2 linked regions of the Sporocytophaga myxococcoides genome follow. The protein of the gene in region 2 interacts with the protein of the main gene of each other region in a pairwise test. Links are inferred from orthologs where the notes say so. Each region holds a gene or a part of one and is shown on either strand. Other genes may lie near its edges. The genes, in order: nusG and rho.

Region 1 (12,882 bases), on a different replicon or contig from region 2:
TTTATTGGAGGATAGAAGCCTATCGTATTTACTCCCAGGGCAGAAGCAATATGTAGTGGTCCTGTACTACATGCTATAAGCCCCTCTGATTTGGAAATAACCGAAATAAGTTCTCCCAAAGAAACTTTGCCAGTAAGATCAATCAATTCAGGAAGAGAAAAAAAGTTGTTTTGTTCCTTTCGGATTTTGTCGCCTTCTTCTTTTGTGCCTGTAATTACGGGTGTATAGCCTGCTGAAATTAATTTTTGGGCAAGAAAAAAATAGTTTTCTAGAGGCCATTCTCTGGCGCTTCCTTTTGATTTGGGGTGAAGTATAATCTTTTTTCTCGCATGCTCAAGATCGGATTTTATCGACTCTGGAATGTCAATTTTTGGGGATACATCGAGTAGTTCCCCCAGAGATTCAGTGGATGGAATTTCTTTTATTCCTATCCCTTTAAGCAATTTGAAGTTTAACTGAGCTTCATGGAGATTAGATTTCTTTCTGGAAAAATTTATTCTTTTATTGGTATAAAACCAGTGAAATATTCTGTGACTGGTACCAATGCGGATCGATATGTCATTTTGCTTGCATATTTTTGCAATCTTTTTGTCTGGATACACAAATATGACAGCCTCTATATTCTTTAATCTTAAAATATCGGGATCCCTTATGAGGTCTTCTCTTGAAATGAATTCATCAATAGAGTTGCATGCCTTTATTAGATCTGCTGTATATTTTTTCCCAAGAAACAAAATTCTGGAACCCTGAAAATGTTTTTTTAGATATGCAGCCATAGGAAAAGTAAGTACTACATCTCCAAGGTTATCAGTTCTGCTTATCAGTATATTTTTCATAAATTAATTAAACCTTAACAAATCCCTAGAAATTTGACTAACCTTAACTTTGTCTCTTCTCTAAATCATGAATTAAATCCCTGTCCGACCTTATCGCTTTTGTGTAATGAAGGCAAAACATGATAAAGAAAAAAGTAAATGTCAGGCCTGCCTTGGTTTCTAGTGTGTCTTCAAACAAGAATGAAACAGAGGTAATAATGTATATGGACAAAAGAATTTTGGATTTGTAATTTTTGCCCGAGAACAATGGAAAATAAAAACAGCACATAAAGATGATAAATCCCAGAATGCCAGTAGCTGCAAGTGTTCTTAGGTATTGATTATGTGGACTCAGTCGATTAGCCGGTTCTACGTATGAGAAGTTTTTTTCGTAACCTTTTCTTACCTCAGCTTCTAAGTTTCCTTCACCTACTCCAAAAATTGGATGATCTCTGAACAACTCGAATGTTACCTGCTGAGAGACTAACCTTTTTCCAATAGAGTAATGATTTGCTTTATCTTTAATATCACTTAAGTTCCAGTCATACATTGTATATCCCCATTTATTCCTCAGGGTATCAAGTGAAAAGAACGAAATCGTAATTAATGCAATTGCACCTAAAAAAACTAGAATGCCATTTTTAAAGTTTTTTGAAGTTATTGAATAAAAGATAATTAATAGAAGTACTGCATAAAACGCAACTAATCCAGATCTGACAGCTAGAAGATGCTGATAAAAGATGAGAAATATAAGGATTGCAATATTCAGAAATTTAAAGAAAAGATCATTAAAATAATTTTTCACTAATAGATAAAAGGAGACAAATATCGCGAAGGTAACCATTAGACTATAGCGAACATGATTTATGGGGGTGGGTATCAGATGTGATTTGCCATATGCCCAGTCAAAGTATTCTTTATTTTGAAAGTAAATAGCAGTGCTACCCACCGAGCAAACAAAAACAATGAGAAGAAAGAGAAAAAAAGTATCGTAATAGAGTTTTTTGGGAAAGGGAGGAAGCACAGCAAATAAAAATGGCAATGCAAGAAATTGATAATGCAGTTCAAATTGTAGGGCTGCATATTTTTGATTTTCAGGATTCGTTTTTAAAAGACTTATTATGAATGTAATAAAAATAAGGATGAAAACTGAAAATCTTTTTTCAACTAGAAAAACGCTAAAATTTCTGATATTCAATAAAAAATAAAGTAAAGCAAATCCTGTTAAAGCTAGTATGCCTTGGTTTGCAAGGATATGGAAACTATCCATAGTGAACATCCCTATGATTATGACAAAAAGGCATATTCTTACAAAAATTAAATAATATTGGTTTTGTGAATCCATTAATTAAGGGTAATAAATATTTTTCTTGATTTAAAAGTCTTTGAAAATTAGAGTGTTGGTTTCCTTGGGATTCCAAACACAACAAATGCAGAAATTTTAATGTTCTACTTTAAGGAATCGTAAATATGGTACGATAATTACTTTATTCATTAAGTAAAATTATAAATAATACTTTAAATGGAAGAGAATAGAGAAAATATAAGAAAGGATTTAAGCAAAGCGGAGAAAGATGCTCAGTTTGAAAAGGAGTTTATGCCTTTAATTGATTCTCTTTATAATTTTGCTTATCGTCTGACCCTTGATGAAGACGATGCAAATGATCTTGTACAAGAGACCTATTTAAAGGCTTATCGATTCTTTAATTCATACGAGCAAGGTACAAATGCTAAAGCCTGGCTGTTCAGAATATTGAAAAACAGCTTTATAAATGATTTTAGAAAGAAAAGCAAGGAACCTTCAAAGGTTGATTATCAGGAAGTAGAGTCTTATTATAACTCAGATGACGTGGATGAAAGTATCACCACCGATCTTAGGATAGAATCTTTGCAGGAAATGATTGGGGATGAGGTTGCTACTGCGCTGAATGCATTGGCAGTGGATTTCAGAACTATTATTATTCTTTGCGACCTTGAGGGATTTACTTATGAAGAAATGGCCAAAATTCTTGATATTCCTATCGGTACAGTTAGGTCAAGATTGCATAGGGCTAGAAACTTATTAAAGGAAAAGTTGAAAGCTTATGCTGGTACAATGGGCTATAACAAATAAGAAAAATTCCGTATGATTGCGAACAATTTAACTCGAATGGATAAGGGAAAAATCTCTGAATGTAATGAGTGTTTGCATGCGCTTCATCTTTTAATAGATGGAGAAGCTTCTGATAATCAGAAACAATTTCTGGAAAAACATATAGAAGAATGCATGCCATGTTATCAAAGCTATAATCTTGATAAAAATGTAAAGGAGGTTTTAAAAAGCAAAATCGAAAAAAAGCCCGTTCCTTCGGCCTTAATAGCGAATATTAAGGATAAATTGAACGAAAGTTTTTAAATTTGTCTATGGAAGATGGCAAATTAATCATTTTTTCAGCTCCCTCTGGATCTGGTAAAACGACTATTGTCAAGCATCTGCTTGCCAAAAATAATAATCTGGGATACTCAATTTCTGCTTGTACACGCGACAAAAGAGGTCGTAATGAAACTTATGGAAAAGATTATTATTTCCTTACCCCAGAAGAATTCAAACAAAAAATTGATCAAGAAGATTTTGTTGAATGGGAACAAGTATACCCCGGCCAATTCTATGGTACTTTAAAATCTGAAATTAACAGAATTTGGAGTGAAGGGAAAAGTGCAGTTTTCGATGTTGATGTTAAAGGCGGCCTTAGTCTGAAAAAATTCTATGGTGATAAGGCATTAGCAATTTTTGTGAAATGTCCATCTATGGAAGTTTTGGAACAAAGACTGAGAGAAAGAAAAACAGATACAGAGGAAAGTATTTCTGCGAGATTATTCAAAGTGAAATTTGAAATGAGCTTTGAAAATCAGTTTGATATTACTTTGGTAAATAATGATTTGGAAGAGGCATTAAAAGGAGCTCAACAACTAGTAGATGATTTTCTTAATGGAAAAATCAGTTTTCCTCAAAAAGGTTGATAGTTTAGCGTTTCATGAAAGTTGGTCTTTTTTTTGGTTCGTTTAACCCTATCCACATAGGTCACCTGATTATCGGGAACGTAATGGCTGAGCATGCTGACCTTGACGAAGTATGGTATGTTGTGACACCCCAGAATCCTCTGAAAAAAAATAATACTTTACTTCACGAGTTTGACCGGTATGATATGGTAAATCTGGCCATAATGGATCATCCGAAATTTCGCGTCAGCGATGTTGAATTCCATTTACCTAAGCCGAGTTATACTATAGATACGCTGACTTATATTCAGGAGAAATTTCCTAAAAATAAGTTTGTTCTTATTATCGGAGAGGATAACCTTTGTCAACTTCCCAAATGGAAAAATTTCAACAGTATACTGGAGTATTTTGAATTGTATGTTTATCCAAGGCCGGATTCAGGTGATTGTGAATTGAAAAATCATAAAAATGTAAGGTTTGTGGAGGCTCCTTTACTGGATATTTCTGCTACTTACATCAGGCAGTCAATCAAAAAAAATCTTTCTGTAAAATATATGATAACTCAAGAGGTAGAGACTTTTATTAAAAATAAAAATCTCTACCGTTAAAATATTGAATTAAACAGTCATTATTTCAGCTTCTTTCTTAGCTAAAACCTGATCTATTTTTGCAATAAAGTCATTAGTCAAAGATTGTACTTTCTCTTCGGCTTTTTTGATTTCATCTTCTGAAGCACCCTCTTTTTGAAGTTTTCTTAATTCTTCATTAGTGTCTTTTCTGATATTACGGATGCCGATCTTTCCATTTTCTGACTCACCTTTCACTTGTTTTACAAGAGCTTTTCTTCTCTCTTCAGTAAGAGGAGGTAAAGAGATTCTGATGTTTTCACCGTCATTTTGAGGATTGAAACCAAGATTACTGTCTTTAATAGCCTTTTCAATTTCAGAGATCAGCTTTTTTTCGAAAGGCTTGATCAAAATTGTTCTTGCATCCGGAGTAGTGATTGACGACACTTGTTCTAACGGCGTGTCTATACCATAATAGCTTACAGAAACTCCGTGAACCATTGACGGCATAGCTTTGCCGGCACGTATTTTAGCGAATTCAGCTTCAGTATGCTTCAATGCTTTTTGCATTGCATCCTTTGCTTCGTCCAGGTATAATTGAATTTCTTCCATTTGGAAAAATAAGTTATATAATAAAATTACATTGTTACCAGTGTACCGACATCTTCACCTTCTGCGATCTTCAAAAGGTTGCCAGGTTTATTCATATCAAATACGATAATTGGTAAACCATTTTCTTTGCAAAGGGTGAAGGCTGTCATATCCATGATCTGTAAACCTTTTTGATATACTTCCTTAAATGAAATGTTGGAGAATCTTGTTGCTGTTGGATCTTTTTCAGGATCTGATGAATAAATTCCGTCCACTCTCGTTCCTTTAAGAACAGCCTGAGCTTCAATTTCAATAGCTCTTAAGCTTGCTGCCGAATCTGTAGTAAAATATGGGTTTCCAGTACCTGCTCCGAAAATTACAATTCGTCCTTTCTCAAGATGTCTTACCGCTCTTCTTCTGATGAATTGCTCGCAAACTTGTTCTATCTTAATACCAGACATTAATCTTGTATAAAGACCAATATTTTCTAGTGCGCTTTGAAGGGCCATTGCATTTATCACAGTAGCAAGCATTCCCATATAGTCGCCCTGAACTCTGTCTATTCCTGTAGCCGCAGCTTCAACACCTCTGTATATATTACCTCCTCCGATAACAATTGCCAGCTGAACACCTTTATCACTTACAGCCTTTATTTCTTTTGCATACCTCATGAGAACTTCCGGATCTATACCGTACTTTTGATTTCCCATTAATGCTTCTCCACTTAGTTTTAAAAGAATTCTTTTGTATTTCATTTCAGAAGATATTTTACCGCAAACTTGGCAAATATAATAATGATTATCTAATAATTAAATTATAACCTGATCAGTACCTGATTTTTTTCGACACTCTGTCCTTCCTTAATTTGAATACTTTTAACAATACCTGTTCCTGGAGATTTTATCAGATTTTCCATCTTCATGGCTTCAAGGATCAATATAGGTTCTCCTTTCTCAATGGTCTGACCTTCTTTTACTTTTATCTCTAAAACTTTTCCTGGCATTGGAGCTTTTATGTCATTGAGAGTTTCGGATCTCTTGTTACTGACTCCAAGTTTTTCGAGCATAAGATCTCTGGTATCCTGGAGCGTAATCTGAAGTTCCTTATCGTTTATTCTTAAATAGAGCATCTTCTGCTCTCTGTCGAATTTTAATACTTCCACAGAATAGCTTTTGTTTTCTTTAATAATATGATAAGATTTTTGATAAGCCAGTTCGGAAATGTCCCAGTTTAAAGGACTTCCATTAAGGATAAGCTTATCACCTTCTTTATGAAACTCAATAAAATTTTGATTACTAGTTTTTATTTTTAACATTTCAATATTATTTCGTTCTTAAATATAATTAAATCAATCAAAAAACAACTGAGTATGAGTTTTTCTGTTTCAACAGGGCGGTTCTTTCTGATACCCCTCTTGCTGCTATTATTTTCTTGTAAATCATTAAAAAAAAATGATAAAACAGTACTGGTAGCTGAAAAGGAGAAAAAAAGTGTTCCTACTTTTAAGACAAGTAATGGTCCTTATCAGCCGTCACGAACAAGGCCGGTAGATTTACTTCATACTAAACTGGAAGTTTCATTCGACTGGAAGAACCAATACCTTAATGGTGTAGCCTATTTAACTTTTAAACCCCTGTTTTATCCTCAAAAAGGACTTGTGTTGGATGCAAAGGGAATGGACATACATTCTGTAGATTTGGTAACCCCAAATGCAATTCCCCTAAAATATTTGTATAATAAAGAAAAACTGGATATTACTCTTGATAAGGTTTATCAAAGTAAGGATACTTTTCTGATCCGAATAAAATACACCGCGAAGCCAAATGAAATTAAAAAAGGAGGGAGTGAAGCAATCACTGATGATAGAGGTTTGTATTTTATAAACGCAGATGGAAAGGATCCTCAGAAACCTGTTCAAATATGGACGCAAGGTGAAACCGAAGCCAATTCATGCTGGTTTCCTACCATTGATTCTCCGAATGAAAAGACTACTCAGGAAATGTTTATTACAGTTGATTCAGCCTTTACTGTTCTTTCTAACGGAGAACTGGTTTATCAAAAAGCCAATAAAGATGGAACCAACACTTTTTATTGGAAACAGGATCTTCCTCATGCACCATACCTTTTTATGATGGCAATAGGAAAATATTCTATTATCGAAGATCAAATGACAGATACACGATTTGATTGGGATGATTTTAAAATTAATTATTATGTAGAACCTCAGTATGGGAAGTATGCCAAATCGATTTTTGGGAATACACCTGAAATGATTGCTTTTTTCTCCTCATTGTTAAAATATAAATTTCCCTGGGATAAATATTCACAGGTTGTAGTAAGGGATTTTGTATCAGGCGCTATGGAGAATACTTCTGCGTCAGTTTTTATGGAAGCTCTTCAATCTGATGATAGAGAATTGCTTGACGAAAGCTGGGATCCAATCATTGCCCATGAACTATTTCACCATTGGTTTGGCGATTTAGTTACTGCCGAATCCTGGGCTAACTTACCATTAAATGAATCATTTGCAAATTATTCTGAATATCTGTGGCTGAATTATAAATACGGAAAGGATGAGGCTGATCAGCATGCTGAAACAGAAGAGAAGCAATACTTTGATGAAGCAAATCACAAACAGGAACCTTTGATCAGATTTCATTATCACGATAGGGAGGATATGTTTGATAGACATAGCTATAATAAAGGAGGAAGGGTTTTACATACTCTGAGAACGGTTGTTGGGGATTCTGCTTTTTTCGAAGCTTTAAATTTGTATCTAAAACGAAATCAGTTTAAACCTGCAGAAATTCATGATTTAAGGCTTGCATTTGAGGAAGTGACCGGAATCGATTTGAATTGGTTTTTTAATCAATGGTTTTTAGCTCCGGGGCACCCCAGTCTTAAAATTGAAAGTCAGTATAGCAGTGGTATGTTGAGTTTAACTGTGGAACAGCAACAGGATACCTTAAGAACTCCTATATATAGGATACCATTTAAGCTTGATGTTTGGGTAAATGGAATGAAAAATACCTATCATCTTGAACTTACTAAATCAAAGCAGAGTTTTTCCCTGCCTTGTGCTGCTCAGCCGAATCTTGTGCACTTTGATCCTGAAAATGAAGTCTTATCTAAGAAGTCTCATGAAAAAACAGATGAAGAGCTTATTTTTCAATTCAAAAATTCTCATGGGTATTTCGGAAGAAAAGATGCCTTGGTGGCTTATTTTGATCTGAGTAAAGCTGAAAATCAGGAAATGGCTCAGGCAAAATTCAAAACCAAAGATTTTGAAAGTCTATTAAAAGGCGCGCTAAATGATAGATTCTGGGGTATAAGAGATTATGCTTTGGATCAGTTTTCTAGATATGTTATTCCCAATATTGAAAATTATATACCAGACCTTGAAAGAATTGCGTCATCCGATAGTAAGCCTGCAGTTAGAGCCCAGGCTATTTATTTATTGTCATCTTATGATAATAAGAGATTTGTGGATCTTTATTATAAAGGCCTAGATGAAAAGGCCTATTCAGTTGTTGGAGCGTCACTCTCCAGTTTGTTAAAGGCAAAAGATGCAAATATTGAAAAAAAGATTCCGGAGTTTGAATCTATTGACAATATTAACATAATAATACCTCTGGCCAATTACTTTATTAATTCGAAGGATACTACAAAATACATATGGTTTAAAAAAAATATGCAAACTTCTGAAGATCGAAGGACTTATGCATTGTTGAGTTATTTTAGCCAATATCTGGCGATACTTCCGGAAGCGGAAAAGAATGAAGGGAAGCAATTGTTAAAGAAAATATCAGAAACAAATAAACATGAAGTAATCAGAAATGCTGCAAATTATTATCTGCAAATGCTTAAATAGAATTATTTATTAAAAAAGATGTAAGCTTAAATGGTTGATAATTAATAGACTGAAGAATAATTAAAAAAAAAGCAATAAAAATAGGTGCAAAAATTTGACTTAAATAAAAAAGCACCTATTTTTGCAGCTCAATTTTTTAAAACAGCAAGTTTAAAAGGTTGATTTGAAAAGGAAGTTTTCAAATTAGTTTGGGGAGATACCAAAGTGGCCAACTGGAACAGACTGTAAATCTGTCGTCATATGACTTCGAAGGTTCGAATCCTTCTCTCCCCACAATATATTTTATTTAAAAATAGTTTCGAGAAAAATTGGGGAATTGAAAATGGTTTGTTTACTTTGCGAACCAATTTTGATTCTGAGAAGGGAAAAATCTCAGACTAGCCAAATTAATTAAAAGCGGGAGTAGCTCAGTTGGTAGAGCGACAGCCTTCCAAGCTGTAGGTCGCGGGTTCGAGCCTCGTCTCCCGCTCAATTTTTTTGAGCTTCCTGGAGAGGTGCTCTTAAGCCGGTGTAGCTCAGGGGTAGAGTACTTCCTTGGTAAGGAAGGGGTCACGGGTTCAATTCCCGTCACTGGCTCATAAAATTCAAACTCAAGAGCAAGTCAGCTTAAGATTACAAATTCCTTTATCGCATTTAAATAATTATAAAATTATAAATTAACAATAAAACCGAGGATTTTCAAATATGGCTAAAGAAACTTTTGACCGTTCCAAACCTCACGTGAATATAGGTACTATAGGTCACGTAGACCACGGTAAAACAACTTTGACTGCCGCAATCACTAAAGTATTGTCAGAAAAAGGTCTAGCAGAGAAAAGAGATTTCTCTACTATTGACAACGCTCCTGAAGAAAAAGAAAGAGGTATTACTATCAATACTTCTCACGTGGAGTATGCTACAGCTAACAGACACTATGCTCACGTTGACTGTCCAGGTCACGCTGACTATGTGAAAAACATGGTTACTGGTGCTGCCCAGATGGACGGTGCTATCCTTGTGGTTGCTGCTACTGACGGACCAATGCCTCAAACTAGAGAGCATATTCTTCTTGCTCGTCAGGTAGGTGTTCCTGCTCTAGTTGTTTTCATGAACAAAGTTGACTTAGTTGACGATCCTGAACTTCTTGACTTAGTTGAGATGGAAGTTAGAGAACTACTTAGCTTCTACGAATTCCCTGGTGATACAATCTCTATAATCAGAGGTTCTGCTCTAGGTGGATTGAATGGAGATGCTAAATGGGTAGCTACAATCGAAGAGCTAATGAATGCGGTTGATAACGATATTCCGATTCCTCCTCGTATGACAGAGCTTCCTTTCTTGATGCCAGTTGAAGACGTTTTCTCTATCACAGGTAGAGGTACTGTTGCAACAGGTAGAATTGAAAGAGGTGTTATTAACTCTGGAGAGCCTGTTGATATTCTTGGTATGGGTGCTGAAAACCTTAAGTCTACAGTTACTGGAGTTGAGATGTTCAGAAAAATCCTTGATAGAGGAGAAGCTGGCGATAACGTTGGTTTACTTCTAAGAGGTATTGAGAAAGATCAGATCAGAAGAGGAATGGTAATCTGTAAGCCAGGTTCTGTAACTCCTCATTTAGAATTCAAAGCTGAGATTTATGTTCTTTCAAAAGAGGAAGGTGGAAGACATACACCATTCTTCAACAAATACAGACCTCAGTTCTATATGAGAACAACTGACGTTACTGGCGAAATCATCCTTCCTGAAGGAACTGAAATGGTTATGCCTGGTGACAATATCACAATCACTGTAAAACTAATCAACTCTGTTGCGATGGAGAAAGGATTAAGATTTGCGATCAGAGAAGGTGGTAGAACAGTAGGTGCTGGTCAGGTAACTGAAATTTTAAAATAAGTAAAAAAATAAATAAGAGTGCGTTTTTGAAAATTATTTTCGAGAACGCACTTGTTTATTTATAAGATATTCTCTAACTTTGCACTCCCTTTTCAGGGGTGTGTAGTTAAACGGGTGTAGTTCAAGGGTAGAATAGCGGTCTCCAAAACCGTTGATGGGAGTTCGAATCTCTCCACCCGTGCACAGGAAAATAAGTCAAAAATGAAAAAGGTAATAGATTTTCTAAAAGAGTCAGTTGAAGAAATCAGAAGTAGAGTTTCCTGGCCGAAGTTCAGTGAACTTCAGAGCAGTACTGTCCTTGTTCTGGTTGCTTCTATCATTTTTGCACTAATAATCGGTGTTATCGATTATTTATTTAAAAACGGTATGTCCTTCATTTACGAAAACTTCTAAAGGGGGGATAGATCGATGAGTCAATTACAATGGTATGTTGTTAGGGCGGTAAGTGGTCAAGAAAAGAAAGTAAAAAGCTATCTTGAAAACGAAATCGTAAGACAGAATCTTCAAGAGTTTGTTCCTCAGGTTTTGATACCTTCAGAAAAGGTATATGAAATGAGAAATGGGAAAAAGAGAGTACGTGAGAGAAATTTTTTCCCTGGATATGTACTAATTCAAGCAGATATAAATCACGGCGAAGCAGCACACATTATTACAAGTATTCCTGGAGTTATAGGATTCCTGGGATCTAGTGAAACAGGTGCAGCTTCAAAAAAACCAGTACCATTAAGACAATCTGAAGTTAACAGGATTCTTGGAAAAGTGGATCAGGTTGATGAAAGAGAAGAAAAACTGGAAACTCCTTTTATAGTAGGAGAGCTGGTTAAAGTTATGGATGGTCCGTTCAACGGATTTACAGGTTCTGTAGAAGAAGTATTTGAAGAAAGAAAGAAGCTCAATGTTATGGTGAAAATTTTCGGAAGAAATACACCGGTTGAGTTGAATTATATGCAAGTAGAAAAAGTTCAGTAAAATGGCAAAAGAAATAGGCGGATATCTGAAATTGCAGGTAAAGGGCGGAGCCGCAAATCCATCTCCTCCAATCGGTCCAGCATTGGGTAGTAAAGGTTTGAATATCATGGAGTTCTGTAAGCAGTTTAATGCTAGAACACAAGATAAACCAGGTGTTTTATTACCAGTGTTAATAACAATGTATAAAGACAAGTCTTTTGACTTTGTTATTAAAACTCCTCCAGCTCCAATTCTTTTAATGGAAGCAGCAAAAGCAAAAAAAGGATCTGCAGAACCTAACAGAAATAAAGTAGGATCAGTTACCTGGGATCAGGTTAAAACGATCGCTGAAACTAAATTGCCAGACTTAAATTGTTCTAAAATTGATTCAGCGATGAAGATGATTGCCGGAACTGCCAGAAGTTTGGGTATAACAATTACAGGCAAAGCTCCTTGGGAATCTTAATAGGAAATTGACATGGGAAAACTTACAAAAAAACAAAAGCAAGTAATTGCCAAATATAACCCTGAGCAGGAATATTCTCTTGCAGATGCAGCTAATTTAGTTAAAGAGATTACTTTCACGAAATTTGATGCTTCTGTTGATATAGATGTTAGATTAGGAGTTGATCCTAAGAAGGCGGATCAAATGGTGAGAGGAGTTGTTGCTCTTCCTCATGGTACTGGTAAGGATGTTAGAGTTCTTGTTCTTTGTACTCCTGATAAAGCTCAAGAAGCAAAAGATGCCGGTGCTGAGCACGTTGGCCTCGATGACTATATTGCTAAAATTGAGCAAGGCTGGTTAGATATCGATGTAATCATTACAATGCCAACAGTAATGGCAAAGGTTGGTAAATTGGGTAGAATTCTTGGTCCAAGAAGCTTAATGCCAAACCCTAAAGCTGGAACTGTAACTCTTGAAGTTGGAAAAGCTGTTAAAGAAATTAAGCAAGGTAAAATCGACTTCAAAGTAGATAAGTACGGAATCATTCATACCAGTATCGGTAAAGTATCTTTCTCTCCTGATAAAATTCAGGAGAATATTAATGAGCTAATTCAGGTAATTTCAAAACTGAAACCTGCTTCAGCAAAAGGTACTTATATCAAGAGTGTTTCATTGTCAAGTACAATGAGCCCTGGTATTTCAGTTGATAAGAGTTCAATTTCAGGAATATAAGAAAATGACAAAAGAACAAAAAGCTCAGATTATTGAGGACTTGAGCCAGAAATTTTCAACAAA
Region 2 (4,976 bases):
AGCGGGAGGAAAATCAAATCTAAACCTTGAAGATACTGTAAAAAATTTTTTGGAAGTGCTTCCTGCCTATAAAGAACAATTATATCAGAACTATAAACTAGAAAAATCATTATGTTAAAGAAAAGTGTTGCGGCAGTTGGCCTATGTATTTTAGCCGCTTCCGGTATTCTGTCTTCTTGCGACGGATACAAAAAAACCGAGAACGGCCTTAAATACAAGATTGTAAAGGACTCAACTGGTGGAAAGAATGTGGAAGTTGGAAGCGTAGCTCTTGTGCAGATGAGCTATCAAAATGAGAAGGATACCTTTAGCACTGCGAAACAGAATTACGGGAACCCAATAGATATTCTTGTTTCTGAATCTCCTTTTAAAGGGAGCCTTGAAGAAGGTTTGGCCTTGCTTAGTGAAGGTGATAGCGCTATTTTTATGGTAAGCAGCGATTCTCTTTACCAAAAGAGATTCAACACAGAGATGCCTAAGGAAATTAAACCAGGTAGTTTTACTACATTTAATGTTAAGGTAGTTAAAGTCTATACTAAATCAGAGGTAGCTGCTGAAAGAGAAAAGTATAGAAAGCAACAGCAGGAAATGAACAAGCAGCAAATGGCAATGGTAGATGATTATATCAGCAAAATGCTTGATTCTGCTTCTGTAAAAACTCAACTTAAAACTGACAATGCCATCATTGACAAAAAACTAAAGTCCGAAAATATTACTGCTCAAAGAACCAAGTATGGCGTTTCTTATGTGATTACAAAAGATGCAAATTCTCCTTTAATTACTAAAGGGGATACTGTTACAGTTGAGTACACAGGAAAGCTTCTTGATGGTACAACATTTGATTCTTCAGTAGGTAAAGATCCTTTCACTGTTGTTGTTGGACTTGGCAGAGTGATTCCAGGGTGGGAAGACGCACTTCAGGTGCTTGGTAAAGGTGATAAAGCTACAATCTTTATTCCATCTCCTCTTGGTTATGGTAAGTCTGGAATACCTGATCCGGCAAACAAAGGGAAATTCCTGATTCCTAAAAATGCACCTTTGGTATTTGATATTGAAGTGCTTGATGTTAAGAAGTAATAGGTAAGAATAAGTATTAGAGAGGTTGTTCATATTTGGACAACCTTTTTTCTTTAAACCAATTTTTTTAATCTCCGTTTTTCATTTAAAACTTTGAAATGAAACATCTGATTTTCTTTTGGGCAATTTTTTTGATTCCATTTAGCAAAACGTTTGCAGAAGGTGATACTATCACAACAAAATCTGGTTTGAAGTATGTTGTGAAGAAAAGAGGTACGGGGGAAAAAGCTTATGCAGGAGCTAAAGTAAAAGTTCATTACAAGGGGAAGTTTACTGATGGCAAGCAGTTTGAAAGCAGTTATGATGGTAAACCTTTTCAATTTGTACTTGGTACTAAGGAAGTGATCCCTGGTTGGGATGAAGGAGTTCTCTTGATGTCTGAAGGTGAAGAAGGGGTTTTAATTATTCCTGGCAACCTTGGGTATGGCAAAAAAGGTGTAAAAGATGATGAGCACCCTGGTAAATACTTAATTCCACCAAATGCAACCTTGATATTTGAAATGCATTTGTTAAAGGTAAAGTAATGGCTCTTTCAGAGCCATTTTTTCTTTCTGAAGTAGAATAGCATTGCTATTAAAATTGTAAGGCATGAAGCCAAAAATCCAAAGTATCCATATTTCCACTTTAATTCAGGTATATAGTCAAAGTTCATCCCGTAAATGCCTGCCAAAAAAGATAATGGGATAAATATGGTTGATATAACAGTAAGGACTTTCATAACGGCATTCATCCTATTGCTTATACTTGACATATAAAGATCAAGCATTCCTCCTGACAAATCTCTGAAGGATTCCAAAGTATCAATAATCTGAACAGTATGGTCATAAACGTCCTTAAAATAAGTTTGAGTGGAATCGGTTATAAGCTCATATTCTTCTCTTTCGAATTTCATTAAAACCTCACGGAGCGGCCAAATGGATTTGCGGAGAAGAATAAGCTCTCTTTTAATTTTGTAAAGGTCGTTAAGAATGTCATTGGTAGGTTCGCTAATCAGGCTATCTTCTATATCTTCAAGTCTTTCCCCAATTTTTTCAAGGATGATAAAATAATTGTCTACAATGGTATCTATAAGGGTATAGAATAAATAGTCAGCAGAATATTTCCGGTGTTTCCCCTTGTTGTTTCTAATCCTGTTCCTGTTTGGGTCAAATACATCTCCGCCTGCTTCCTGAAAGGAGAGTACGTAGTTGCTACCCAATACGATGCCGACCTGTTCAACTGTTATACAATTTTTCTCGGAATTAAAACTAAGCATATTGAGGATAGTAAATAGCTGTTCATCGAATTCGTCCATTTTCGGACGTTGTTCCGCTGTGGATATATCTTCAAGCAGGAGAGGGTGCAGATTAAAAATTTCGCCGATTTTTTTGAGACTCTCGCTATCTTCTGTCCCATCAATATTAATCCATGAAACGGCATCAGCACTTTTATATTTATGAAGTTCATCCAGAGAAGAAATCGTTCTTTCTTCCAGAGAAGTCGCATTATAACTCATGACAGTTACGACTGAGTTATTTTCAGGATTCTTATTTTCTTTAAGAGTGCCCGGGGATAATCCGACTGTCCTTGATTTATGAGGTCTTACCGTTTTCATTAGTTATTTGACATAAAAAAAGCGGCTAGAAAGCCGCTTCTTTATATCGATTATCAATTGTTATCCATTCATTGAAACAAGGAACTCATTGTTGTCCTTGGTGTTTTTCATCTTGTCGATCAAGAAGTCCATAGCTTCTACCGATGTCATATCTGACATGTATTTTCTCAGAATCCATACTCTGGAAAGCTCATCTTTATCCATAAGAAGGTCTTCGCGTCTTGTTCCTGATGCAGGAACATCAATAGCAGGATAGATCCTTTTGTTGGAAAGCTTTCTGTCAAGCTGCAACTCCATGTTACCAGTACCTTTGAATTCTTCAAAGATAACTTCGTCCATTTTGCTTCCGGTTTCTATAAGCGCAGTAGCAATGATAGTAAGCGATCCGCCATTTTCTACATTTCTTGCAGCACCGAAAAATCTTTTAGGCTTATGTAGCGCGTTTGCATCCACACCACCTGAAAGTATTTTACCTGAAGAAGGAACAACTGTATTGTAAGCTCTTGCAAGTCTTGTGATAGAGTCTAACAGAATAACTACATCATGGCCGCATTCAACCATTCTTTTAGCTTTTTCAAGTACTATTGAAGCAATCTTTACGTGTCTTTCAGCCTGTTCGTCAAATGTAGAAGATATCACTTCAGCTTTTACGTTTCTTGCCATATCTGTAACCTCCTCAGGACGCTCGTCGATCAGTAGGATCATCAGATATACTTCCGGATGGTTTGTGGCAATAGCGTTTGCAATTTCTTTAAGGAGAACTGTTTTACCTGTTTTAGGCTGAGCTACAATCATACCCCTCTGACCTTTTCCTATTGGCGCAAAAAGATCAAGGATTCTTGTAGATAACTGATTGTGAGTGGTGCTTAGGTTTAATCTTTCCTGTGGGAAAAGCGGCGTAAGGAATTCAAATGGAATACGATCTCTGATTTCTTCAGTAGTCTTTCCGTTTACGCTTTCAACTCTAAGTAATGCAAAATATTTTTCCCCTTCTTTCGGAGGTCTGATCTGGCCTTTAACGGTATCACCTGTCTTCAGTCCGAATAGTTTAATCTGAGAAGGAGATACATATATATCGTCAGGGCTTGCAAGGTAATTATAGTCTGCTGATCTTAAGAAACCATATCCGTCCTGCATTATTTCTAGTACACCTGAATTAAGAATAATTCCGTCAAACTCACGCATACTCACACCGCCATTGTTTTGTGAGGTTTGTCTTGTTGATTTTACTCTTTCAACAGGCTTTTCTTCTCTTATTTCTTCAAAAGTGGAAACTGCTGGGGCTGCAGTTTCAAATAGAGGTTCAGATTCTCTTTGGAAAGGCTCGAAAACAAATTCATTTGAACTTGAAAAAGAAGGAAAATCTTCATTAGCTGGCTCTGTTTCCTTTACATTTTCTCTCTTTCTGATCCTTTTTCTAGGCTCCTTTTCATCTCTTGAGCCATCTTCCGTATTGTCAATAGTCATCATTTGTTTGTTTTCGGTGAGTTGCGGCTCTGGCATTACCGCCTGTTGGTCGAGGATTTTATATATGAGTTCTTTTTTCTGCAGCTTTTTAAAATTCTGAATACCTAACTTTTCGGCAATGTCCTTCAATTCAGATAATAATCTGTCCTCTAATTCTTCAATATTGTACATAGAAATGCTCTGATAGATTAAACACGATCAACTAACCAACCCTGATTATGTTTTTAAAAGGGAAACCCATTTAAGGATGAAAACTGGTTATTTATTAAGATGTTAAGTTAAACTAAAAAGAAATGAACTTGTTTAGAAAAAGCTCAAATGCTGTTTTGGTTCTGCAATATTAAATTATCAGGAGATAATTGTCAAGTAATTTTTATTTATTTAAAATTTTTAACGCGGAAAATAATTAAAAAGTTTGGACTAGTGTGGTCTTTTTAGGTTTATTTGTGCTCTTTTCAAATTATATAACATGTTACAGATTGCTTTTATACGCGAAAATAAAACGGAAGTAATTGCCGGCCTGAAGAAAAAATACTTTAAAGATGCTGAATCATTCGTTGATAAGGTAATTGAAATAGATCAATATAGAAGAGATACGCAAAGACTTCTTGACGATATACTTGCTCAAAGCAACACAAAAGCAAAAGAAATTGGGCAGCTGATGAAGGCTGGCCAAAAGGATGCCGCCGAAGAAGCTAAGGCTGTTACTGCTGATCTTAAACTCAAAAGCAAAGACCTGGAGGACAAGCTCGCTGCCCTTGAAAGTGAATTAAATGAAACATTGGTTAAAATACCAAACCTTCCTCATTACTCAGTGCCTGAAGGACGTACAGCAGAG

Evidence for each region.
Region 1: the proteins of rho (region 2) and nusG interact in binary tests that used the Escherichia coli proteins (3 or more experiments, as listed by UniProt). The link is inferred for Sporocytophaga myxococcoides from one-to-one orthologs.

The regions. Positions count from the first base shown.
Region 1 is NZ_BBLT01000010.1:91,511-104,392, forward strand. What follows is about bases 10,042-12,882. They hold nusG (transcription termination/antitermination protein NusG), read left to right. Parts: upstream 10,042-11,102; coding sequence 11,103-11,663; downstream 11,664-12,882. Other genes in these bases: tuf (elongation factor Tu), read left to right, coding at 10,042-10,694; secE (preprotein translocase subunit SecE), read left to right, coding at 10,896-11,087; rplK (50S ribosomal protein L11), read left to right, coding at 11,665-12,108; rplA (50S ribosomal protein L1), read left to right, coding at 12,121-12,819; rplJ (50S ribosomal protein L10), read left to right, coding at 12,824-12,882. Outside these bases: MYP_RS20055 (glycosyltransferase family 9 protein), read right to left, coding at 1-836; MYP_RS20060 (O-antigen ligase family protein), read right to left, coding at 880-2,085; MYP_RS20065 (sigma-70 family RNA polymerase sigma factor), read left to right, coding at 2,338-2,928; MYP_RS20070 (zf-HC2 domain-containing protein), read left to right, coding at 2,965-3,210; gmk (guanylate kinase), read left to right, coding at 3,219-3,815; nadD (nicotinate (nicotinamide) nucleotide adenylyltransferase), read left to right, coding at 3,830-4,402; frr (ribosome recycling factor), read right to left, coding at 4,412-4,972; pyrH (UMP kinase), read right to left, coding at 4,999-5,706; MYP_RS20095 (acetyl-CoA carboxylase biotin carboxyl carrier protein subunit), read right to left, coding at 5,766-6,266; MYP_RS20100 (M1 family metallopeptidase), read left to right, coding at 6,321-8,822; more of tuf, read left to right, coding at 9,507-10,041. UniProt on the Escherichia coli protein: Part of the processive rRNA transcription and antitermination complex (rrnTAC). The complex forms an RNA-chaperone ring around the RNA exit tunnel of RNA polymerase (RNAP).
Region 2 is NZ_BBLT01000003.1:143,423-148,398, forward strand. Bases 2,021-4,976 are described here. They hold rho (transcription termination factor Rho), read right to left. Parts: upstream 4,310-4,976; coding sequence 2,732-4,309; downstream 2,021-2,731. Other genes in these bases: corA (magnesium/cobalt transporter CorA), read right to left, coding at 2,021-2,671; serS (serine--tRNA ligase), read left to right, coding at 4,608-4,976. In the rest of the region: MYP_RS08470 (DHH family phosphoesterase), read left to right, coding at 1-118; MYP_RS08475 (FKBP-type peptidyl-prolyl cis-trans isomerase), read left to right, coding at 112-1,077; MYP_RS08480 (FKBP-type peptidyl-prolyl cis-trans isomerase), read left to right, coding at 1,176-1,601; more of corA, read right to left, coding at 1,610-2,020. UniProt on the Escherichia coli protein: Facilitates transcription termination by a mechanism that involves Rho binding to the nascent RNA, activation of Rho's RNA-dependent ATPase activity, and release of the mRNA from the DNA template.